3 regions of the Pseudomonas sp. CLCA07 genome follow, and region 2 is predicted to be linked to each of the others. Evidence: predicted binding sites of a transcription regulator. Region 2 holds the regulator's gene; each other region holds the start of a gene.

Region 1 (7,380 bases), 1.2 Mb from region 2:
CCAGCGGTTCATGCCTCTTCACCGTGTAGGGTGGCGAGGACTTTACGGGCACCGCCAAAATCACGGTGCTCGCCCAGATAAACACCTTGCCAGGTCCCCAGCGCCAGTCGGCCTGCCGAGATCGGCAAACTGAGCTGACAGCCAAGCACGCTGGCCTTGAAGTGCGCAGGGAGGTCGTCCAGGCCTTCGTCGTTATGCTCATAGCCGTCTGTTCCTTGTGGGATCAGACGATTGAAAAATCGTTCGAAGTCGCGACGTACCGCCGGATCGGCGTTCTCGTTGATGGTCAACGACGCCGAGGTATGCTGCAGCCACAAATGCAACAGACCGACCCGACACGCCTTGAGTTCAGGCAAGCCGGCGAGTAACTCGTCCGTTACCAGATGAAAGCCCCGGGGCCGAGCCCGCAGGGTAATCAGAGTCTGTTGCCACATAGAGTTCTCCGCACCTTCGGGGCGCATTCTAGCGCGCTCTGGGAAAAAACAAAGGCCCTAATATTCCTTCAGTGATGTAAGCCATTGGCCGCAGAAAAACGCCCGTCGTAAACGCCCCTGAACGTGTACGAAAAAACCTTTCAGCAGTTCCTTCACTGACAAACACCAGACAAAAAAATGCCCGGCAAGCCGGGCAAGTTTTTTATGCGCGTCTTACAAGTTGTAGCCGCGCTCGTTATGAAGTGCCAGGTCGATGCCGACAGCCTCTTCTTCTTCCGTGATCCGCAGGCCCATGACGGCGTCCAGGACCTTGAGAATGATGAAGGTGACGATCGCGGTGTAGATCACCGTGAAGCCCACGCCTTTGCACTGAATCCAGACTTGTGCGGCAATGTCGGTGACGGTGCCGAAGCCACCCAGGGATGGCGCAGCGAACACGCCGGTCAGGATCGCGCCGAGGATACCGCCGATACCGTGTACACCGAACGCGTCCAGGGAATCGTCATAACCGAGTTTGCGCTTCAGCGTCGTGGCACAGAAGAAGCACACCACGCCGGCCGCCAGGCCGATGACCAGCGCGCCCATCGGGCCCACGGTGCCAGCAGCGGGAGTGATTGCTACCAGACCGGCAACAACACCCGAGGCGATACCCAATGCGCTCGGTTTGCCATGAGTGATCCACTCGGCGAACATCCAGCCCAATGCCGCAGCGCCGGTTGCGATCTGGGTCACCAGCATCGCCATGCCGGCCGTGCCGTTGGCCGCAGCAGCGGAGCCGGCGTTGAAGCCGAACCAGCCGACCCACAACATCGCGGCGCCCATCAGGGTGTAACCGAGGTTGTGCGGAGCCATCGGGGTGGTCGGGAAGCCTTTGCGCTTGCCCAGTACCAGGCAGGCAACCAGTCCGGCCACACCGGCGTTGATGTGCACCACGGTGCCGCCGGCGAAGTCGAGCACGCCCCAGTCCCACAACAGACCGCCGTTACCGGACCAGACCATGTGTGCAATCGGTGCGTAAACCAGGGTGAACCACACACCCATGAAGATCAGCATGGCGGAGAACTTCATCCGCTCGGCGAAGGCACCGACGATCAGCGCAGGGGTGATGATGGCGAAGGTCATCTGGAAGGTGATGAACACCGCCTCAGGGAACAGCGCCGCAGGACCGGTCAGGCTCGATGGCGTGACGCCGGCGAGGAATGCCTTGCCCATGCCGCCGACGAACGAATTGAAGTTGACGACGCCCTGCTCCATGCCAGTCGTGTCGAACGCGATGCTGTAGCCATAAATGACCCACAGGACGCTGATCAGACCAGTAATGGCGAAGCACTGCATCATCACGGAAAGAATGTTTTTGGACCGCACCATGCCGCCGTAGAACAGCGCGAGGCCAGGAATAGTCATGAACAGCACAAGGGCTGTCGAGGTCATCATCCAGGCGGTATCGCCGGAGTTTAGGACTGGGGCCGCCACTTCGTCTGCCGCCATAGCCAAGCCGGGCATTACGAGGGACAACAGGGCTCCTAGCCCTGCGAATTTACGCAGAGTCATATTGTTTTCTCCTGGGGCGTTGGGTTTGTGGCGGCTTAGATTGCGTCGGTATCGGTTTCGCCGGTACGGATGCGAATCGCCTGTTCCAGATTGACCACGAAGATCTTGCCGTCACCGATCTTGCCGGTGTTGGCCGCCTTGGTTATCGCCTCGATAACCCGATCCAGATCCTTGTCGTCAATGGCGACATCGATCTTCACCTTAGGCAGAAAATCGACCACGTATTCCGCGCCGCGATACAGCTCGGTGTGACCCTTCTGCCGACCGAAGCCTTTGACTTCAGTAACAGTAATGCCCTGCACGCCGATCTCGGACAGCGACTCGCGCACGTCGTCCAGTTTGAACGGCTTGATGATGGCAGTGACTAGCTTCATGAAAACTCTCTCCCGAATTGGTGGACTTGCCCCAGGAAAACAAACCCGTCTCAAGTCTAAGCGCAGTGCCTGGCTTTGTAACGCATCGTCGGCCTTGAATGCCCGTCCGACTCCAGCTAACCACCCTGTACGAAACACTTCCCCCCGTTTCGCCTGGCGCACTGCATTCGACACAGCGACTGCATCAGTGCATGGGTTGATAGTCACTAAGCAGAAAGCTTGCCATCTCGACAAAACCCATTAAATTCAATCTCTTGGCCAATACCACAAGCCACCGCCCTGAATTACCCGAGAACTAACGCACAACAACAGTGCGCTGCCGTCCGTCCGCATGCGCGAAAAACGTGCGCTGGCTGGCTACCGGAATTGACTATAGACACTGCGTGATACACTGCCCGCCAATGTTTCCAGGACCTTTCCCATGCTCGCGCCCAAAGACTTCCTAGACGCCCTGACGGGCACCGCCTCCCGCCTCTTCAGCGGCGAAACCCCGCTGCCGAAAAGCGAAATCGAAAGCCAGTTCAAGGCGCTGTTGCAGAGCGGCTTCAGCAAGCTCGACCTGGTGAGCCGGGAAGAGTTTGATAGCCAGATGGTCGTGCTCGCACGCACCCGGGCACGGTTGGAGAGTCTTGAGGCGAAGGTGGCGGAGCTGGAAGCGAAGCTGACTCCACCTGCCGAGTAACGCACCCATTCCTTTGTAAAATGCGATCCCCTGTAGGAGCGGGCTTGCCCGCGAATGGGGTCGCCTCGGTCTACCAGGCATCCCACACTGGAAAGACCAACGCTGTAGGAGCTGCCGTAGGCTGCGATCTTCCGCCTCGCCACCATCTCGGCAACGTCCTACAAAGATCACCACCGCCGTCCGATAGCGTCGTGCAGCCCAGGTACCTAAGCTCCTTCTCAGCTGAATATTCAGCTCTGGGTTTGGCGACCCGGAAGACCCCGACGCAACGCGACCACATTCGACCGAGGAATTTATTCCCATCTCGAATTATGGCGGCTATGCGTGGGAGACCTTCGGGTCTGCCGGTTCTCGGGTGTCACCGGTTCGCCAACCCGCGCATGGCTGCCACCCTTTTCGTTTGGCGACGATCAGAGGCAGTTTTCTTCATTTGATCCCGAGAACTGCTCGATGAACGAAAACTATCTAGTTCCCCACGTCTTCACCCGCCACAAACTCCACCTCCACGCCCTCCTCCTAGAAAACCAACCCTGGTTCAGCGCCCGCGACCTTGGCCGGCTACTCCGCCTTTTCCTTGACGAACGCGCCGTCCGAAAGCTCGACCCCGATCAACACCAGTCCGCGCGAGTCCTCATCCACGGCGTCATCGAAGACACCCTGCTGATCAGCGAATCCGGCGTCTACGCCCTATTGGTCTACCACTACTGCCCCGAATACCGAGGCTTGCGCGAATGGCTGACCCACGACGTGGTCCCCGCCCTCAGGGATGCACAGCAACCGACCACAAACGAACGCCCGATTTTGAGCCTGTTGAACTGGCCGGAGATGTCGTTGAGTTTGTTGCACTGGAACAACCAGCCGTGGATTCGGCTGCAGGATGTTCCGCAAATGCTGCCTAACCAGGAACGACCACTACGTGCGGTTAACGAGCCGTGGTGGAAGCGTGCTTCGAGAGTGCTCCAAGCGTTTTGAGTACCCGAAGTTCAATCACGGCCGGCTTCGCGATCCGCGCATCGTAGGTCGATTGCAGACTTAGCCAGAATTCGGGCGTGGTGTTCAGATGGATGGAAAGCTTCTTGGCCAGATCAGGGCTGACATCTACGTTCTGCGCAACCAGCTCACGCACTTCAACCTCGGACATACACAACCGGACCTGAAGATCAGCCACCGCAGTACCCAACGGTTCAAGAAACTCCATTTCAAGGATTTCGCCGGGATGAATCGGCCGCATTCCACTAGTGTTCATTTCCCCTCCCGAGAACTTAATTTGCGGTGAGCATAAGCAGCTCCTTCTCACACACAAGAGCCCCAGCGCCCTTTCGCCGAGGTCCTTCAACTATCTCGGCAAGGTCCTACAAAAACCTGCTTCAGCAGCGGGTTGCACCCAATACCTTCCCCCACGCAGCTTGGGTAGCAGCTGGCGCAGCCTGCTGCTACAGATCGTGCGCCCCAGCAACATCCTGCGAATATTTCCCTCTTCTTCAGCCACGCTCAATCAAGACGCCCCGACTACCCTTAAAAAACCCGCAGGAAGCGGTCCCCGTAAGCTCAAGGAACGACCATGTCCCTCTCCATCGTCCACAGCCGCGCCCAGATTGGCGTGGATGCGCCTGCCGTCACCGTCGAAGTCCATCTGGCCAACGGTTTGCCCTCGCTGACCATGGTCGGTTTGCCGGAAGCGGCGGTGAAGGAAAGCAAAGACCGGGTTCGAAGCGCGATCATCAATTCAGGTCTGCAATTCCCTGCGCGGCGCATCACGCTGAATCTCGCCCCGGCAGATTTGCCGAAGGACGGCGGACGATTTGATCTGGCGATTGCCTTGGGGATTCTGTCCGCCAGCGTGCAGGTGCCGTCGTTGACGCTGGATGATGTGGAATGCCTGGGGGAGTTGGCTCTATCGGGTGCCGTACGGGCGGTGCGTGGGGTGTTACCGGCGGCGTTGGCAGCGCGCAAGGCCGGGCGATCGCTAATGGTGCCGCGGGCCAATGCTGAAGAGGCATGCCTTGCCTCAGGGCTTAAGGTGATCGCGGTGGATCATTTGCTGGAAGCGGTCGCGCACTTTAATGGACACACACCGGTCGAACCCTACGTTTCCAACGGCTTGCTTTACGCCAGCAAACCCTATCCCGATTTGAATGAAGTGCAGGGCCAACTCTCGGCCAAGCGCGCTTTGCTGATTGCGGCGGCGGGGGCCCATAACCTTCTGTTCAGCGGACCACCGGGGACGGGGAAAACACTTTTGGCGAGTCGTTTACCGGGACTGCTTCCACCTTTGGCCGAAAATGAAGCACTGGAAGTCGCAGCCATTCAATCCGTTACCAGTTGTGTGCCATTGAGCCACTGGCCACAACGACCGTTCCGCCAACCCCACCACTCCGCTTCCGGGCCGGCGCTGGTGGGCGGCGGCTCGAAACCGCAACCCGGCGAAATAACCCTCGCCCATCATGGCGTTCTATTCCTCGATGAACTCCCGGAATTCGATCGCAAGGTGTTGGAGGTTTTGAGGGAGCCGCTGGAATCCGGCCACATCGTGATTTCCCGCGCCAAAGATCGAGTGAGGTTTCCGGCCCGCTTTCAATTAGTAGCCGCGATGAACCCGTGCCCCTGTGGATATCTTGGCGAACCTAGCGGCAAATGCAGTTGCACACCGGACATGGTCCAGCGTTACCGCAACAAACTGTCGGGGCCGTTGCTGGACCGAATCGACCTGCACCTGACCGTCGCTCGGGAAGCCACGGCGTTGAACCCTGCGCTAAAACCCGGTGACGACACCGCCACCGCCGCAGTACTGGTTGCCGACGCACGAGAGCGACAACAAAAACGCCAGGGCTGCGCGAACGCCTTCCTTGATCTTCCGGGCCTGCGCAAGCACTGCAAGTTATCCACAACCGACGAGACCTGGCTGGAAACGGCGTGTGAGCGATTGACCTTGTCGCTGCGAGCGGCCCATCGACTGCTTAAAGTCGCGCGCACATTGGCGGACCTCGAGCAAGTCGATAACATCAACCGCGAACACCTAGCTGAGGCGCTGCAGTATCGGCCGAGCACAAACTGACCAGAGCTACTCCTTGGAGAGATCAACTAACGGTGTTTGTCGTACCTCGGTTTCCCGAGCGCCCTGAATCTCGGTCACCCGATGCAACGCCTTATCCACAGCCCCCTTATCCGCCAGCAAGCTGTACTTGATCTGAAACTGCTTCTGCTCTTTAGCCCCAATCGTCGGCACCAAACCGATCGGCCGCTGATAACGACGGTTATAGGAAAAACTCGTCCCCGGCTCCAACCCGGTCACATATCCCTGCCCTTGCGTATCGGTGTTCTTCCACAGCGAAAATACGGGCAACTGCTGAGTATTAAACCCAACCGACACCCCAAGGCTCCCCGACTTGTTATGCAGCACGGTCAACGTGTCACCCTTGGCATCGCCATAAGGCACAACGTTGTAAACCGTTTCGTCATAGTCCTTGGTCGGCGCGCGATAGGTCTGCCAATCCGCCAGATCCCCTTTGGCCTTGTCGTTGAACGGCGACACCTGTTTGACCGGCGCCACAAATCGGGCGCCCTGCTCAAGGAACGGCGTACTGAAGTTACTGTGGTAAAGCGCCTGGTACTCCTTCGGATAATCACCGTTGTTGGTCAGGGTGTCATTGAGGGCAAACGCGACGCTTCCGGGCTCAGTGACCAGTTCAGTCATCACCGAGAAATCGACTTTCTTGAACGCCTGCTCTTTGAGTTCGCCACGCAGGCTGATCGCGTAAGGCGGTTTTTCATCTATATGCAGGGTAACTTTGCTGGCCGGGATGTTGGCGGCGCGGCCATGCAGGGTCAGCAGTTCGCCGTTGTCCATGCCGGGATGGCCGACCCATTCGTAGCCGCAGCGAGTGACGAGCTCGTTGAAGCCTTCCAGCCAGCCCAGGCCGCCACGACCGTTGAGCTCAATGAAGGACGGATTGACCACGTCCTTGACCGGCGAATCCCAGCCCATGCGCACATTACCGACCGACGCCTGCAGGACGTTCATCCCGCGAGTCGGCACCACCGAGAGTTTCATCGTGCCGTTATCGATGTCGACGATGCTGACGCCCTCTTGCCGACCGCCGTGCAAGGTACGAAGGGTCACGGAGAAGGGTTGGTCGGTTTTCACACCGAGTTGCTGGCTGGTGATCTGCCAGTTTTGCGCGGCTTTGTCGCTGTCGAGCAGGACGTAATCCCAAGCCATGGCGTGGGAGGCGGACAGCGCGCCAAGGGCGACGAGGAGTTTGAACGGGGTCATGGGGAAAGCCTTTCTTGGAGTTGTGCATTTTTTATAGCGCTGATGAAACGATTCAGCAAGCTTAAA
Region 2 (7,380 bases):
CCTGAGCCGGAGCGGCCGCTGACGATGATCAAGCGCATGATTACTGACCGTTTTGCTCGTCCAGGACAACCTGATACAAGGCTTCGTTGCTCGGGGCGCTGCGAAGACGATCACGGACTTCCTTGCGATCGAGCATGCTGGCGATCTGGCGGAGCAGTTCCAGGTGCGCATCGGTAGCCGCTTGCGGGACCAGCAGTACAAACAGCAGGTCAACCGGGGCGCCGTCGATGGCGTCGAAATCAATGGGAGCGTCAAGGTGCATCAAGGCGCTGATGGGTGACTCGCAGCCCTTCAGGCGACAGTGGGGGATGGCGATGCCGTTGCCAAAACCGGTCGAGCCGAGTTTTTCACGGGCAATCAATGCCTCGAAGACATCTTGCATCTCCAGATCCGGCACTTCCCGGGCGATCAGGTTGGCAATTTGCTCGAGGGCTTTCTTTTTACTGCCGCCCGGCACGTTCACGAGGGAACGGCCGGGGGTCAGGATGTTTTCAAGTCGGATCATGGGTTGGGAGTGTTAACGACCGGTCGCACCCTGGAGGAGGCTCTGGGTCTTTTCCTTATGCTTTTTGAGTTGTTTATCCAGCTTGTCGGTCAGTGCGTCGATCGCCGCGTACATATCGGTATGTTCCGCGTTTGCGACCACTTCATTGCCGGGAATATGCAGGGTGGCTTCGATTTTCTGCTTCAGCTTCTCGACCGTCATCGTGACCTGCACGTTGGTGATCTTGTCGAAATGCCGCTCTAATCGTTCGAGTTTTTCGCCGATGTAGGTGCGAAGAGGTTCGGTCACTTCCAGTTGGTGTCCACTGATGTTGACTTGCATACAGCTTCTCCTTCGTTGCCAGTGCATAAAGCGGTAGATCAAATGATCTACCACTGGAACGCTGTGGCGTGGCTCTACATCAACCGCTTGCGTTCGCTCGAAGGCGCGATCCCGAGGGACTCGCGGTACTTGGCGACGGTGCGGCGAGCCACCTGAATGCCTTGTGCCTCCAGTAAACCAGCGATCTTGCTGTCACTCAACGGCTTTTTCTGATTTTCCGCGGCAACCAGCTTTTTGATGATCGCGCGGATCGCTGTGGACGAGCATTCACCGCCTTCGGAGGTGCTGACGTGGCTGGAGAAAAAGTATTTCAGCTCATAAATACCCCGTGGGGTATGCATGAATTTTTGCGTGGTCACCCGTGAAATCGTCGACTCGTGCATGCCCACGGCTTCGGCAATGTCATGCAGGACCAGTGGTTTCATGGCTTCGTCGCCGTATTCCAGGAAGCCGCGCTGATGCTCGACGATCTGGGTGGCGACTTTCATCAGTGTTTCGTTACGGCTTTGCAGGCTCTTGATGAACCAGCGGGCCTCTTGCAACTGATTGCGCATGAAGGTGTTGTCGGCGCTGGTGTCGGCGCGACGGACAAATCCGGCGTATTGGGCGTTGACCCGCAGTCGTGGCACTGATTCCTGATTCAGTTCCACCAGCCAGCGTTCGTTGTCCTTGCGCACGATAACGTCGGGAACGACGTATTCGGCTTCGCTGGATTCGATCTGCGAGCCGGGGCGCGGGTTGAGGCTCTGGACCAGTTCGATGACCTGGCGCAGTTCGTCTTCCTTGAGCTTCATCCGGCGCATCAGCTGGGAGTAGTCGCGGCTGCCGAGCAGATCGATGTAGTCGCTGACCAGGCGCTTGGCTTCGGCGAGCCAAGGCGTATTGGCTGGCAATTGGCGCAATTGCAGCAGCAGGCATTCGCCCAGGTTACGAGCGCCGATACCGGCCGGCTCGAATTGCTGGATGCGGTGCAGGACGGCTTCGATTTCGTCCAGTTCGATGTCCAGTTCCGGATCGAAGGCTTCGAGGATTTCCTCGAGAGTTTCATCCAGATAGCCCTGATTGTTGATGCAGTCGATCAGAGTCACGGCGATCAGGCGATCGGTGTCGGACATCGGTGCCAGGTTCAGTTGCCACAACAGGTGGCTTTGCAGGCTCTCGCCGGCCGATGTGCGAGTAGTGAAATCCCATTCGTCGTCATCGTTGCTCGGCAGGCTGCTGGCGCTGGTCTGGTAAACGTCTTCCCATGCGGTATCGACCGGCAGTTCATTGGGAATGCGCTCGTTCCAGTCGCCTTCCTCGAGGTTGTCCACCGTGGGGGCGGTTTCCTGGTAGGAGGGTTCCTGAATGTCGGCGTTGGGTTGCTGCTCGGCTTTGTCGGCCAAGGGGTCGACGTTGTCGAAGTCGTCGCCCTCTTCCTGGCGTTCGAGCATCGGATTGGACTCCAGGGCCTCCTGGATTTCCTGTTGCAGGTCCAGGGTCGACAATTGGAGCAGGCGGATGGCCTGTTGCAGCTGCGGTGTCATCGTCAGCTGCTGGCCCATTCTCAAGACTAGCGATGGTTTCATGGCAGGGGCTTAACACCTTATTTCGCCGGCGCACATGCGCCATCCACTACAGGGCGCCGGAGCGCCAAACATAAGCAAATTATATGCCTGAAACTGAAGTGTTTGCCTAGAGCGCTGTAACAATAAAAACCTGTTGATTTTTACTGTGATAAGCGCTCAGTCGACTAGCCAGACACCTCAACGCTTACAGGCGGAACTCATGGCCCAGATAGACTTCTTTAACCAGGTCGTTGGCCAGGATAGTGGCGGCATCGCCTTCGGCGATCAGCTGGCCATCGTTGACGATGTAGGCGGTTTCGCAGATATCCAGGGTTTCACGGACGTTGTGGTCAGTGATCAGCACGCCAATGCCCTTGGCCTTGAGATGGTAGATGATCTGTTTGATGTCGCCGACCGAAATCGGGTCCACGCCGGCGAAGGGTTCGTCGAGCAGGATGAATTTCGGGTTGGTAGCCAATGCTCGGGCGATTTCCACGCGGCGGCGTTCACCGCCCGACAGGCTCATGCCGAGGTTGTCGCGGATGTGGCTGATGTGGAATTCCTGCAGCAGGCTTTCCAGCTCTTTGCGACGTCCGGCCTTGTCGAGTTCCTTGCGCGTCTCGAGGATCGCCATGATGTTGTCGGCGACCGAGAGTTTGCGGAAGATCGACGCTTCTTGCGGCAGATAGCCGATACCGGCCTTTGCACGACCGTGCATTGGCTGGTGGCTGACGTCCAGATCGTCGATCAGCACACGGCCCTGATCGGCCTGCACCAGGCCGACAATCATGTAGAAGCAGGTGGTCTTGCCGGCGCCGTTGGGACCCAGCAGGCCGACGATTTGACCGCTGTCAATCGACAGGCTGACGTCACGCACGACCTGGCGGCTCTTGTAGCTCTTGGCCAGATGCTGAGCTTTCAGAGTTGCCATTACGGGGCCTTTTGCTCGTCGGTTTTCTTCTTCGGCTGGATCACCATGTCGATACGCGGACGCGACTCGGTCACCTTGCTGCCGGTAGCGCGACCGGCGCTGGCAAGCTTTTTCTCGGTGTCGTAGACGATTTTCTCGCCTTGGGTGATGTTGTTGTCCTTGTCGATAACCTTGGCCTTGTCGATCAGTACTACGCGATTTTGCGTGGCGTGGTACTGGATGGTCACACCCCAGCCCTGGACAGGCTTGGGGTCGCCTTCAGTTTGCAGTTGCTCGAAGTAGGCCAGATTGCCCACCGAGGTCACCACGTCAATGTCGCCAGTCGGGGTGCGGGTCATGGTCACTTTATTGCCGGTAACCTTCATCGAGCCCTGGGTGATGATCACGTCGCCCGTATAAGTAGCAACGCCGTTCTTGTCGTCCAGCTGGGCGTCGTCGGCTTGTATGCGGATAGGCTGCGCTTGATCGTTCGGCAGAGCCCAGGCGCTCACGCTTCCCAGTGCTGCGCCCAGACTGAGCAAAATAGGGAGGGTTTTAACGAGCCTCATACTGTCCTCTTACGTTAGATAGCAGGTGTATCCTGCTTTCTTTCAAGTACGCTTTCATTCCGATGCCTGTCGATACACCGCCAGCGCCGTCGATACTAACGGGTTGATCGGTCTGCGCATATTGCTGCTGCGGGAACACAGTCATACGGGTGGTGGTAATCAGGGTCCTGCGGTTTTTTTCGTCGAAACGGGTGATGCGTACCGAATCGATCAGCTCGACCTGGGTGCCGTCCGGGTTGACTTCCCCGTGTTCACTCTGGACGTGCCAGGGGAACTCGGTGCCGCGAAACATGTTCAGGTCCGGATTGGTCAGCAGTGTGACCTCGGACGCTTTCAGGTGTTCGACCTTGTCGGACGTCATTTCGTACTGCAATTTGCCGTCCGGCAGGAACTGCACGCTGTGGGCGTTGGTCGCGTAATAGTCGATCGCGCTTTCATCGACCTTGACCACAGGTTTGTCGAGGAAGCGTTCCGGGCTGATGTTCCAGTAGCCGACCGCAGCGAACAGCGCGGCGATGCAGCTGAATAGCAGGATGTTACGAAACTTTTTGCTCAGCATAGTCGGCTCACAGGTACGCAGCGTTGGCCGCATCGAGGCGGCCCTGGGCGCGCAGGATCAATTCGCAGAATTCGCGAGCGGCACCCTCGCCACCCCGGGCAACGGTAATGCCATGGGCGTTTTCACGGACGAAACTGGCGGCGTTGGCTACCGCCATGCCCAGGCCGACGCGGCGAATCACCGGCAGGTCCGGCAAGTCGTCACCGAGATAGGCAACTTGTTCATAGCTTAGGTTGAGTTGAGCCAGAAGCTCGTCCAGCACCACCAGTTTGTCTTCGCGCCCCTGATAAAGGTGGGGGATGCCGAGGTTTTTCGCTCGCCGTTCGACCACCGGGGTTTTGCGGCCGCTGATGATAGCGGTCTGCACGCCCGCTGCCATCAGCATCTTGATGCCTTGGCCGTCGAGCGTATTGAACGTCTTGAATTCACTGCCATCTTCGAGAAAGTACAGGCGCCCGTCGGTCAGCACGCCATCGACGTCGAACACCGCGAGTTTGATCTGTTGGCCGCGTTGCAGCAGGTCCGTGTTCATTACATTACTCCCGCACGCAGCAAGTCGTGCATGTTCAGGGCGCCGACCGGACGGTCTTCGCTGTCGACCACGACCAGCGCGTTGATTTTGTGATCTTCCATGATTTTCAGGGCCTCGGCGGCGAGCATTTCGGCGCGGGCGGTCTTGCCATGAGCGGTCATGACCTGTTCGATGGTGGCGCTGTGGATGTCGATGCTGCGATCCAGTGTGCGACGCAAGTCACCGTCGGTGAAGATCCCGGCCAGTTTGCCATCAGCTTCCAGAATGACGGTCATGCCCAAGCCCTTGCGGGTCATTTCCATCAATGCGTCTTTAAGCAGGGTACCGCGCTGAACCTGTGGCAAATCTTGACCGGCGTGCATGACATTCTCCACTTTCAACAGCAGGCGTCGGCCAAGCGCGCCACCGGGGTGGGAAAAGGCGAAGTCTTCAGCGGTAAAGCCACGAGCTTCCAGCAGCGCGACGGCCAGGGCATCGCCCATCACCAAGGCAGCCGTGGTGGAGGAGGTGGGTGCCAGGTTCAGCGGGCAGGCCTCGTGTTCGACGTGAACATTGAGGTTGACCTCGGCGGCCTTGGCCAGCGGGGAATCGGGGTTGCCGGTCACGCTGATCAATTGAATGCCCAGGCGCTTGATCAGGGGCAGCAAGGTCAGGATTTCATTGGTGGAGCCGGAGTTCGACAGGGCCAGGATGATGTCATCCCGCGTGATCATGCCCATGTCGCCGTGGCTGGCTTCGGCGGGGTGGACGAAAAAAGCCGTGGTGCCGGTGCTGGCCAGGGTCGCGGCGATCTTGTTGCCGATGTGTCCTGATTTACCCATGCCGACCACAACCACGCGGCCTTTGCTGGCCAGAATCATCTCGCAAGCGCGTACGAAATCTGCGTCGATGTGGGGCAGCAAGCCTTCTACGGCTTCCAGTTCGAGGCGGATGGTGCGTTGTGCTGATTGAATCAGGTCACTGGATTGGCTCATGTCGGAAATCGTATAGCCTGATGAAAGGCGGCGATTATAGCGGTAATGATCAAAACCCTCACGCAAGTTCGTTGCGCTTTGTCATTCCCGATAATGCAATCCCCTCTAAACAAGGCTTTTTGCCGATGATGTTACTGAAGATGGGCTGGCTTTGGCCTTGGGCGCCGGGCCTTTGCAGTGATATAGTTCGCGGCCAGTTCGGCCTGCCCGGGGAGGTATGTGCTTTCGTCAGAGAGTCGGGCGTCCGAGTGAGAGGCTGCATCGCAAGGAGTTTAGATGAGTGCCGATAACGCCTACGCGGTCGAGCTGAAGGGACTGTCCTTCAAGCGCGGTACGCGCAGCATTTTCAATAACGTCGATATCCGTATCCCGCGTGGCAAGGTCACCGGCATCATGGGACCGTCCGGGTGTGGCAAAACCACGCTGTTACGATTGATGGGCGCACAATTGCGTCCAACAAAGGGCGAAGTCTGGGTCAACGGCCAGAACCTGCCGAAATTGTCGCGCAGTGATCTGTTCGATGCGCGCAAGCACATGGGAGTGCTGTTCCAGAGCGGCGCCCTGTTTACCGACCTTGACGTGTTCGAGAACGTCGCCTTCCCGCTGCGTGTTCATACCGAGCTGCCGGAAGAAATGATCCGTGACATCGTCCTGCTTAAATTGCAGGCCGTGGGCTTGCGTGGTGCTATCGACCTGATGCCTGACGAATTGTCCGGCGGCATGAAGCGTCGTGTTGCGCTGGCCCGGGCGATTGCCCTCGACCCGCAGATCCTCATGTACGACGAGCCCTTTGTCGGCCAGGACCCCATCGCCATGGGCGTGCTGGTGCGCCTGATCCGCCTGCTCAACGATGCGCTGGGCATCACCAGTATCGTGGTCTCCCACGATCTGGCCGAAACCGCGAGCATCGCCGACTACATCTATGTCGTCGGCGAAGGCCAGGTATTGGGGCAGGGGACTCCCGAGGAATTGATGAACTCGCAGGAGCCTCGGATCCGTCAATTCATGACCGGCGAACCCGACGGTCCGGTCGCATACCACTTTCCAGCGACGGATTACCGCGCAGATCTTCTGGGGAAGCGTTGATGCGCAAGATTTCATTAATAGAACGCGTGCGCCGGTTTGGCCACGCCGGCATCGATGTGCTGGCGGTGTTCGGTCGTTCGACGATATTCCTGTTTCATGCCTTGCTCGGTCGCGGTGGCATCGGTGGCGGTTTTGGCCTGCTGATCAAGCAACTGCATTCAGTGGGCGTGATGTCCCTGGTGATCATTGTGGTCTCCGGGGTGTTCATCGGGATGGTGCTGGCGCTGCAAGGCTTCAACATTCTGTCGAGCTACGGCTCGGAGCAGGCGGTCGGGCAGATGGTGGCGCTCACGCTGCTACGTGAATTGGGTCCCGTTGTGACGGCGTTGTTGTTCGCCGGGCGTGCCGGTTCGGCGCTGACGGCCGAAATCGGCAAC
Region 3 (7,380 bases), 2.8 Mb from region 2:
TTCCACACGGTCTGGCATTGCAGGTGTTTCAGTCTTCGCTGTCGGCCTGGCGGCGTTCAGTAGCTTCTTTCAGTTCGGGCTGTTGGGCGCCGGCTTGTTGCGTGGTTGTCTGCTCAGTTTCGTGCAGGCTTGGGAAGGGGAGATTAGGAATCTCGTGCATATTTCGCGCTCCTCGCAAAGTCTGTTGATAGATCTGGTAGATCCGCGCTTATACAAAGCCTGGGCAGGATACAGCAGTAAAAATGACAACCCGACTTTTATATCCATTTGTTTCGACGGATGGGGTTGTCTAGACAGGTCTGGAATAGGCAGCAATACGAAACAAATGTAGGAGCGACGGTGCGACGATTCGACTTGCTCGCGAATGCGGTGGATCAGTCAATGTTTATGTCGACTGACCCACCGCTTTCGCGAGCAAGCTCGCTCCTACAGTGGGATCTTCAGTGTTTGGTGGTTACTTGCAGACGTTGGCAATCGCCTCGGCCAGCAAATCCAGGCGCGTTGCATCAATCCCCGCCACGTTGGCCCGGCCGGAGTTGACCATGTACACGCTGTGATGATCACGCAGCTGTTTAACCTGTTCAGCCGTCAAACCGGTGTAGGAGAACATCCCGCGTTGTACGCCAATGTGCGCAAAACGCTCGCGCAAACCATAGGGTTCCAGCGCTTCGACCAGACCGCTGCGCAACTGGGCGATACGCAAACGCATGGCTTCCACTTCGTCGGCCCAGAGGCTTTTCAGCTCTGGATCGCCAAGAATGGTCGCCACCACGGCTGCACCGTGATCCGGCGGTGTCGACCACAGATTGCGGGCGATGTTGGCCAGTTGGCTGCGGATGTCCACGAGCTTGTCAGCGGTTTTTGCGCAGACAATCAGCGCGCCGGTGCGGTCGCGGTACAACCCGAAGTTCTTCGAGCACGAACTGGTGATCAGCACTTCCGGCAACGCGTCAGCGAACAAACGGGTCGACCAGGCATCCTGCTCCAGTCCATCACCGAAGCCTTGGTAGGCGAAGTCGATCAACGGCAACAGATCGCGACTGCGCACCACGTCCAGCACACGGCGCCAGTCGTCATGGGAAAGATCGAAACCGGTCGGGTTGTGGCAGCAGGCGTGCAGCAACACCACGTCGCCCTTTGGTGCTTCATTGAGCACCGCGAGCATGGCGTCGACGTCGAGGCGGTTGTCGCTGCCAACGTACGGGTAGTGACTGACCTTGACCCCGGCCGCCGCGAAAATGGTTTCGTGGATCGGCCAGGTCGGGTTGCTCATCCACACGCCACGGCCCGGCAGGCACTGGGCGATGAAATCGGCGCTCAAGCGCAATGCACCGGTGCCGCCCGGGGTTTGGGTCGCTCCAGCGCGTTGCCCGGCGATCAGCGTGGAGTCCGCACCGAGCACCAGCTCGCTGATGGCTTTGCCGAACGCCGGTTCACCGTGACCACCGATGTAGGTTTTGGTGGTTTGACGATCCACCAGACGCTGCTCGGCAAGCTTCACCGACTGCGGAATCGGCGTCAGGCCTTGGGCGTCTTTATAGACACCCACGCCGAGGTCAAATTTGCGCGGGTTCGGGTCCTGCGCATAGGCTTCCATCAAACCGAGAATCGGATCGCCGGGGACTCGACCTATGGCGTCGAAATGCATTATTTGCGGCCCTCGGCGTCCTTGGCCACTTCGTCAGTACGCGCGGCCATGATGAAGTCGTTGCGGTGCAGGCCCTTGATGGAGTGGCTCCACCAGGTGACGGTGACTTTGCCCCATTCGGTCAGCAGGCCCGGATGGTGACCTTCAGCCTCGGAGATTTCACCGACGACGTTGGTGAACGCCAGTGCATGTTTGAAGTTTTTGAACAGAAACAGTTTTTCCAGCTGCATCACGCCGTCGCGGACTTCGATGTTCCAGTCCGGGATCTGCTTGATCAGTACCGGCAACTCTTCGTCGCTGACCTGAGGGGCGCCGGCTTGGCAGGCTTCGCAATGGGCTTGGTTCAATGTGGACATGATGAATTCCTGAAATCGAGTGTTTGGGGAAACGGTCGTCAGTGAGATGACGCTATAGCAAAGCGTCGATCCGTAACAGACTCACCTGATGCCAAAAGGCGCGGATCACGCAGCCTTTGGCGGAAATTTTGGTGTGTGCAAGCCCAGCTGCATGCCTTGTTTGACCATGCTCATAATGTCTTCATGAGCTACATCAAACAGACGCTTGAGGTTCGGCAAAACAAAGTACAGCGGTTGCAGGATGTCGATGCGGTATGGCGTGCGCATGCATTCCAGCGGATCGAACGTCTGATGTTCAGGTTCGTTCGACAGGCAGTAAACGGTTTCTTTTGGAGAGGAAAGAATGCCGCCGCCGTAAATGCGCAGGCCTTCAGCTGTATCGACCAGACCGAACTCGATGGTCATCCAGTACAGGCGCGCCAGGTACACGCGTTCTTCCTTGGTCGCTTGCAGGCCAAGTTTGCCGTAGGTGTGGGTGAATTCAGCAAACCAGGGGTTGGTCAGCAGCGGACAGTGGCCAAAAATCTCGTGGAAAATGTCCGGCTCTTGCAGGTAATCCAGCTCTTCGCGGGTACGAATAAACGTCGCCACCGGAAACTGCTTACTGGCCAACAATTCGAAAAAAGTCTGGAAGGGAATCAGCGCCGGGACTCGGGCCACTTGCCAGCCGGTGGTTTCACCGAGGACTTTGTTGATTTCACCGAGTTGCGGAATGCGGTCGTGGGGCAGACCGAGTTTTTCGATACCGTCCAGGTATTCCTGGCACGCACGACCCTCGATCACTTTCAATTGACGAGTGATCAGCGTGTTCCACACCGCGTGTTCTTCAGCGGGGTAGTCGATAAAACCTTGCGCATCGGGCTCGCGAGCCACGTATTGCGTCTGCTTCATGCTGCTCTCCTGCTAGGGGATTCATTCTTGTTATGTGCTGCTATTGACCTAGAAATACCCCAAGGTGAGCGGTGTTGCAGCAGGTGTTTGGCGTTCTGCGTAGGAAAATTCTCCGCTTTTCGTAAAGTATTCGTTACGGAATCGCTGCGATGGCGCAGCTATTGAGATTTGCGGGTTTGAAAAGGTGTCCGGGTGTCACATAATCTTGACGACTACTTTGGCGCCAGCGCAGAAAAATTCTCGCGCGGGGCCTCGATTCCCCCTTTCTTTGGGCCTTTATATGCGTATCAAAGTCCACTGCCAGAACCGCATCGGTATCCTGCGCGACATTCTCAACTTGCTGGTGGAATACGGGATCAACGTCGCTCGTGGCGAGGTCGGCGGTGAGCATGGCAATGCGATCTACCTGCATTGCCCGAACCTGATCAACATTCAGTTCCAGGCCCTGCGTCCGAAATTCGAATCGATAGCCGGCGTATTCGGCGTCAAGCGTGTAGGGCTGATGCCCAGCGAGCGTCGGCATATGGAGCTCAATGCCTTGCTCGGTGCCCTGGAGTTTCCGGTGTTGTCGATCGACATGGGCGGCTCCATTGTCGCGGCCAACCGGGCGGCGGCGCAATTGCTCGGGGTGCGGGTGGATGAGGTGCCGGGGATTCCGCTGTCGCGTTACGCCGAGGATTTTGATTTGCCGGAGCTGGTGCGGGCCAACAAGTCGCGCATCAACGGGTTGCGGGTCAAGGTCAAGGGCGACGTGTTTCTGGCTGACATCGCGCCGTTGCAATCGGAGCATGACGACAGTGAAGCCATGGCCGGTGCGGTATTGACGCTGCACCGCGCTGACCGGGTGGGCGAACGCATCTATAACGTGCGCAAGCAAGAACTGCGCGGGTTCGACAGCATCTTCCAAAGCTCGAAAGTGATGGCAGCGGTAGTGCGCGAAGCACGCCGCATGGCGCCATTGGATGCGCCGCTGTTGATAGAAGGCGAAACCGGCACTGGTAAAGAGTTGCTGGCGCGCGCCTGTCACCTGGCTAGCCCTCGTGGGCAATCTCCATTAATGGCGCTCAATTGCGCCGGTTTGCCCGAGTCGATGGCCGAGACCGAATTGTTCGGCTACGGCCCCGGCGCCTTCGAAGGCGCTCGCGCCGAAGGCAAGCTTGGGCTGCTGGAGTTGACGGCGGGCGGTACGTTGTTTCTCGATGGCGTGGGGGAAATGAGCCCGCGCTTGCAGGTGAAATTGCTGCGCTTCCTGCAGGACGGTTGCTTCCGGCGTGTGGGCAGCGATGAAGAGGTTTATCTGGATGTGCGGGTGATCTGCGCGACTCAGGTGGATTTGTCTGAGCTGTGCGCGCGGGGCGAGTTTCGCCAGGATCTGTATCACCGTTTGAACGTGCTTTCGCTGCACATTCCGCCACTGCGTGAATGCCTCGATGGTTTGACGCCGCTGGTGGAGCACTTCCTCGATCAAGCCAGCCGGCAGATCGGTTGCCCGTTGCCGAAACTGGCGCCGGCAGCGATGGAGCGGCTCAGTCATTACCACTGGCCGGGCAATGTCCGGCAATTGGAAAACGTGTTGTTCCAGGCGGTTTCGTTGTGTGAGGGCGGGACGGTCAAGGCCGAGCACATTCGCCTGCCGGATTACGGTGTGCGTCAGCCGCTTGGCGATTTTTCGCTTGAAGGCGGGCTTGACGAGATTGTCGGTCGTTTCGAGAAAGCGGTGTTGGAGAGGCTGTACTCCGAGCATCCGAGCAGTCGGCAGTTGGGCAAGCGGTTGGGGGTTTCGCATACGACCATTGCCAACAAGTTGCGTGAGTACGACGTCGGCAAAGAACCGGGAAGCGCCTAGACCCCTGTAGCAGCTGCCGAGCCTGCGAGGCTGCGTCCGGCTGCGAAGCCGTCGTGAATTCAGGCACTAAGATCCTTCAGGTAAACCGCATACATAGGGTTTACGACTGCTTCGCAGCCGGACGCAGCCTCGGCAGCTGCTACAAGGATCCCATTGAGCTCATGAGGTCAAGCGTTGCCACTCACCGGCATAACACCGCCGGTTTTTCGACTTTGACACAATCTCTCATTCCTCTCTGAAACCCCCTCAAGTCCTTTGTTTGCCGGGCCCGGCGCCGCCAAAAAAAAGTTGGTCTGCAAATTGCTTGACGCTCAACAGTACAGCGGTGGGCGGCAAACGTCCGGCATGCAGAGGAATGAGTGTGGACAAGTACCTTTATGTGGCAATGACCGGCGCCAGCCAGAATGCACTGGCGCAGAAGGCTCATGCCAACAACCTGGCAAACATCTCCACCAACGGTTTTCAGAAGGACCTGGAACAGGCCCGTTCGATGCCGGTCTTTGGTGACAGCTTTCCGGCGCGTGCGTTTGCCATGACCGAGCGCCCGGCCACCGACTTCTCCCCTGGTTCGCTGGTTGAAACCGGTCGCGACCTCGATGTCGCGGTGCAAGGCAACGGCTGGATCGCCGTGCAGACCCCCGATGGCGCTGAAAGCTACGTGCGCACCGGCAGCCTGAACGTGGACGCCCTTGGCGTGCTGCGTGCCGGCAACGGTATGCCGGTGATGGGCAATGGCGGACCGATCGCCGTGCCGCCCGAGCAGCAAATCGAAGTGGGTGAGGACGGCACCATCAGCATCCGTGCGATGGGCGAAGGCCCGCGCGTGATGGCTGAAGTCGACCGCATCAAGCTGGTCAACCCTGACCTGAGGAACATGACCAAAGGCCTGGACGGTTCGATCCACACCAAGGACGGCAAGCCGGCGCAAGCCGATTCCGGCGTCAAACTGGTGTCCGGGTTCCTGGAATCGAGCAACGTCAACGCCGTGGAAGAAATGACCTCGGTGCTGGCGCTGGCCAAGCAGTTCGAGCTGCACATCAAGATGATGAACACCGCCAAAGACGATGACCAGGCCATGGCTCGGGTCTTGCAGATCAGCTAATTACCAGAACGTCGCGCCGTAAAACAGGCGCACGAGGAGAATCGAATGCTTCCGGCTCTATGGGTTGCCAAAACAGGTCTGTCCGCCCAGGACACTAACCTGACCACCATTTCCAACAACCTGGCTAACGTGTCGACCACGGGTTTCAAACGTGACCGCGCCGAGTTCCAGGACTTGCTCTATCAGATCAAACGCCAGCCAGGCGCCCAGTCGACCCAGGACAGCGAACTGCCGTCGGGCCTGCAAGTGGGCACCGGTGTGCGCATCGTCGGCACCCAGAAAAACTTCACCGCCGGCAGCCTGCAAACCACCGAGCAGCCGCTTGACCTGGCGGTCGACGGTCGCGGTTTCTTCCAGATTCTGCAGCCGGACGGCACCACGTCCTACACCCGTGACGGTACGTTCCACCTCGATTCCAACGGGCAGGTCGTCAACGCCAGTGGCTTCGCCCTGGAACCGGCCATCGTTATTCCCAACGAAGCTCAGACCTTCACGGTCGGTCGCGACGGCACCGTGTCCATCACCGTTCCGGGTAACCCGGCCAGCCAGGTGATCGGCAACCTGCAAACCGCTGACTTCATCAACCCGGCCGGTCTGCAAGCCGTGGGTAACAACCTGTTCCTGGAAACCGCTGCCAGCGGCGCACCGCAAGTCGGTACACCGGGCCTGAACGGTTTCGGCACCACGCTGCAGAACACCCTGGAAACCTCCAACGTCAGCACCGTTGAGGAGATGGTCAACATGATCACCACTCAGCGCGCTTACGAGATGAACTCCAAAGTGATCTCTACCGCCGACCAGATGCTCTCGTTCGTAACGCAGAATCTGTAAATCAAGTCTATGAGGCGGCCATGAGGTCGCCTGCAACACCGTGAGGTAGGGTCATGAATCGCTTTGTATCTGTTCTGGCACTGAGTGGGGCTGTTGTGCTCGCGGGCTGCGTCCCAACGACGCCCAAGCCCAATGACCCTTATTACGCCCCGGTGTTGCCGCGCACACCGTTGCCGGCGGCCGCGAACAATGGCTCGATTTACCAGGCCGGTTTTGAGCAGAACCTGTACACCGACCGCAAGGCGTTCCGAGTGGGTGACATCATCACCATTACCCTGAACGAGAGGACCCAGGCCAGCAAAAACGCCAACTCGCAAATTGGCAAGAACAGCAAGGCCAACATTGCCCTGACCTCGCTGTTCGGCTCCACACCCAACACCAATAACCCGTTCGGCAGTGGTGACCTGACGCTGGACGCCAGCTATGAAGGCGACCGCGCGACCAAGGGTGACAGCAAGGCGGCGCAGGGCAACACGCTCGTGGGCTCGATCACCGTTACCGTTGCTGATGTATTGCCCAACGGCATCATCGCAGTACGTGGCGAGAAGTGGATGACCCTCAACACCGGCGATGAGCTGGTGCGGATTGCCGGGCTGGTGCGCTCCGATGACATCTCGACCGACAACACTGTTTCGTCGACCCGTGTCGCCGATGCACGCATCACCTACTCGGGCACCGGTTCGTTTGCCGATGCGAGTCAGCCAGG

The links. Region 2 encodes sigma-54, which starts transcription at its own class of promoters, with help from an activator protein. Its sites were predicted from a motif close to ANTGGCATNNANNTTGCTNT; they were not measured.
Positions count from the first base shown of each region.
Region 1: the regulator sigma-54 is predicted to act here: its motif matches at 2,567-2,586, upstream of glnK (P-II family nitrogen regulator).
Region 3: the regulator sigma-54 is predicted to act here: its motif matches at 5,029-5,048, upstream of ACWGZX_RS06250 (flagellar basal body rod protein FlgF).

Region 1 is NZ_CM132131.1:2,870,691-2,878,070, forward strand. Features, by position in the region: gene ACWGZX_RS13320 (secondary thiamine-phosphate synthase enzyme YjbQ) at 9-434, opposite strand; gene ACWGZX_RS13325 (ammonium transporter) at 648-1,985, opposite strand; gene glnK (P-II family nitrogen regulator) at 2,021-2,359, opposite strand; gene ACWGZX_RS13335 (accessory factor UbiK family protein) at 2,781-3,041, shown strand; gene ACWGZX_RS13340 (BRO-N domain-containing protein) at 3,492-4,013, shown strand; gene ACWGZX_RS13345 (HigA family addiction module antitoxin) at 3,964-4,287, opposite strand; gene ACWGZX_RS13350 (YifB family Mg chelatase-like AAA ATPase) at 4,603-6,096, shown strand; gene ACWGZX_RS13355 (aldose 1-epimerase family protein) at 6,103-7,314, opposite strand.
Region 2 is NZ_CM132131.1:4,103,555-4,110,934, forward strand. Features, by position in the region: gene rapZ (RNase adapter RapZ) at 1-38, opposite strand, end outside; gene ptsN (PTS IIA-like nitrogen regulatory protein PtsN) at 41-505, opposite strand; gene hpf (ribosome hibernation-promoting factor, HPF/YfiA family) at 518-826, opposite strand; gene ACWGZX_RS18785 (RNA polymerase factor sigma-54) at 901-2,394, opposite strand; gene lptB (LPS export ABC transporter ATP-binding protein) at 2,579-3,304, opposite strand; gene lptA (lipopolysaccharide transport periplasmic protein LptA) at 3,304-3,852, opposite strand; gene lptC (LPS export ABC transporter periplasmic protein LptC) at 3,839-4,411, opposite strand; gene ACWGZX_RS18805 (KdsC family phosphatase) at 4,419-4,943, opposite strand; gene ACWGZX_RS18810 (KpsF/GutQ family sugar-phosphate isomerase) at 4,943-5,917, opposite strand; gene ACWGZX_RS18815 (ATP-binding cassette domain-containing protein) at 6,194-7,003, shown strand; gene mlaE (lipid asymmetry maintenance ABC transporter permease subunit MlaE) at 7,003-7,380, shown strand, end outside.
Region 3 is NZ_CM132131.1:1,348,519-1,355,898, reverse strand. Features, by position in the region: gene ACWGZX_RS06275 (hypothetical protein) at 29-160, opposite strand; gene ACWGZX_RS06270 (amino acid aminotransferase) at 455-1,648, opposite strand; gene ACWGZX_RS06265 (4a-hydroxytetrahydrobiopterin dehydratase) at 1,648-2,004, opposite strand; gene phhA (phenylalanine 4-monooxygenase) at 2,110-2,895, opposite strand; gene ACWGZX_RS06255 (sigma-54-dependent transcriptional regulator) at 3,176-4,741, shown strand; gene ACWGZX_RS06250 (flagellar basal body rod protein FlgF) at 5,103-5,843, shown strand; gene flgG (flagellar basal-body rod protein FlgG) at 5,889-6,674, shown strand; gene flgH (flagellar basal body L-ring protein FlgH) at 6,728-7,380, shown strand, end outside.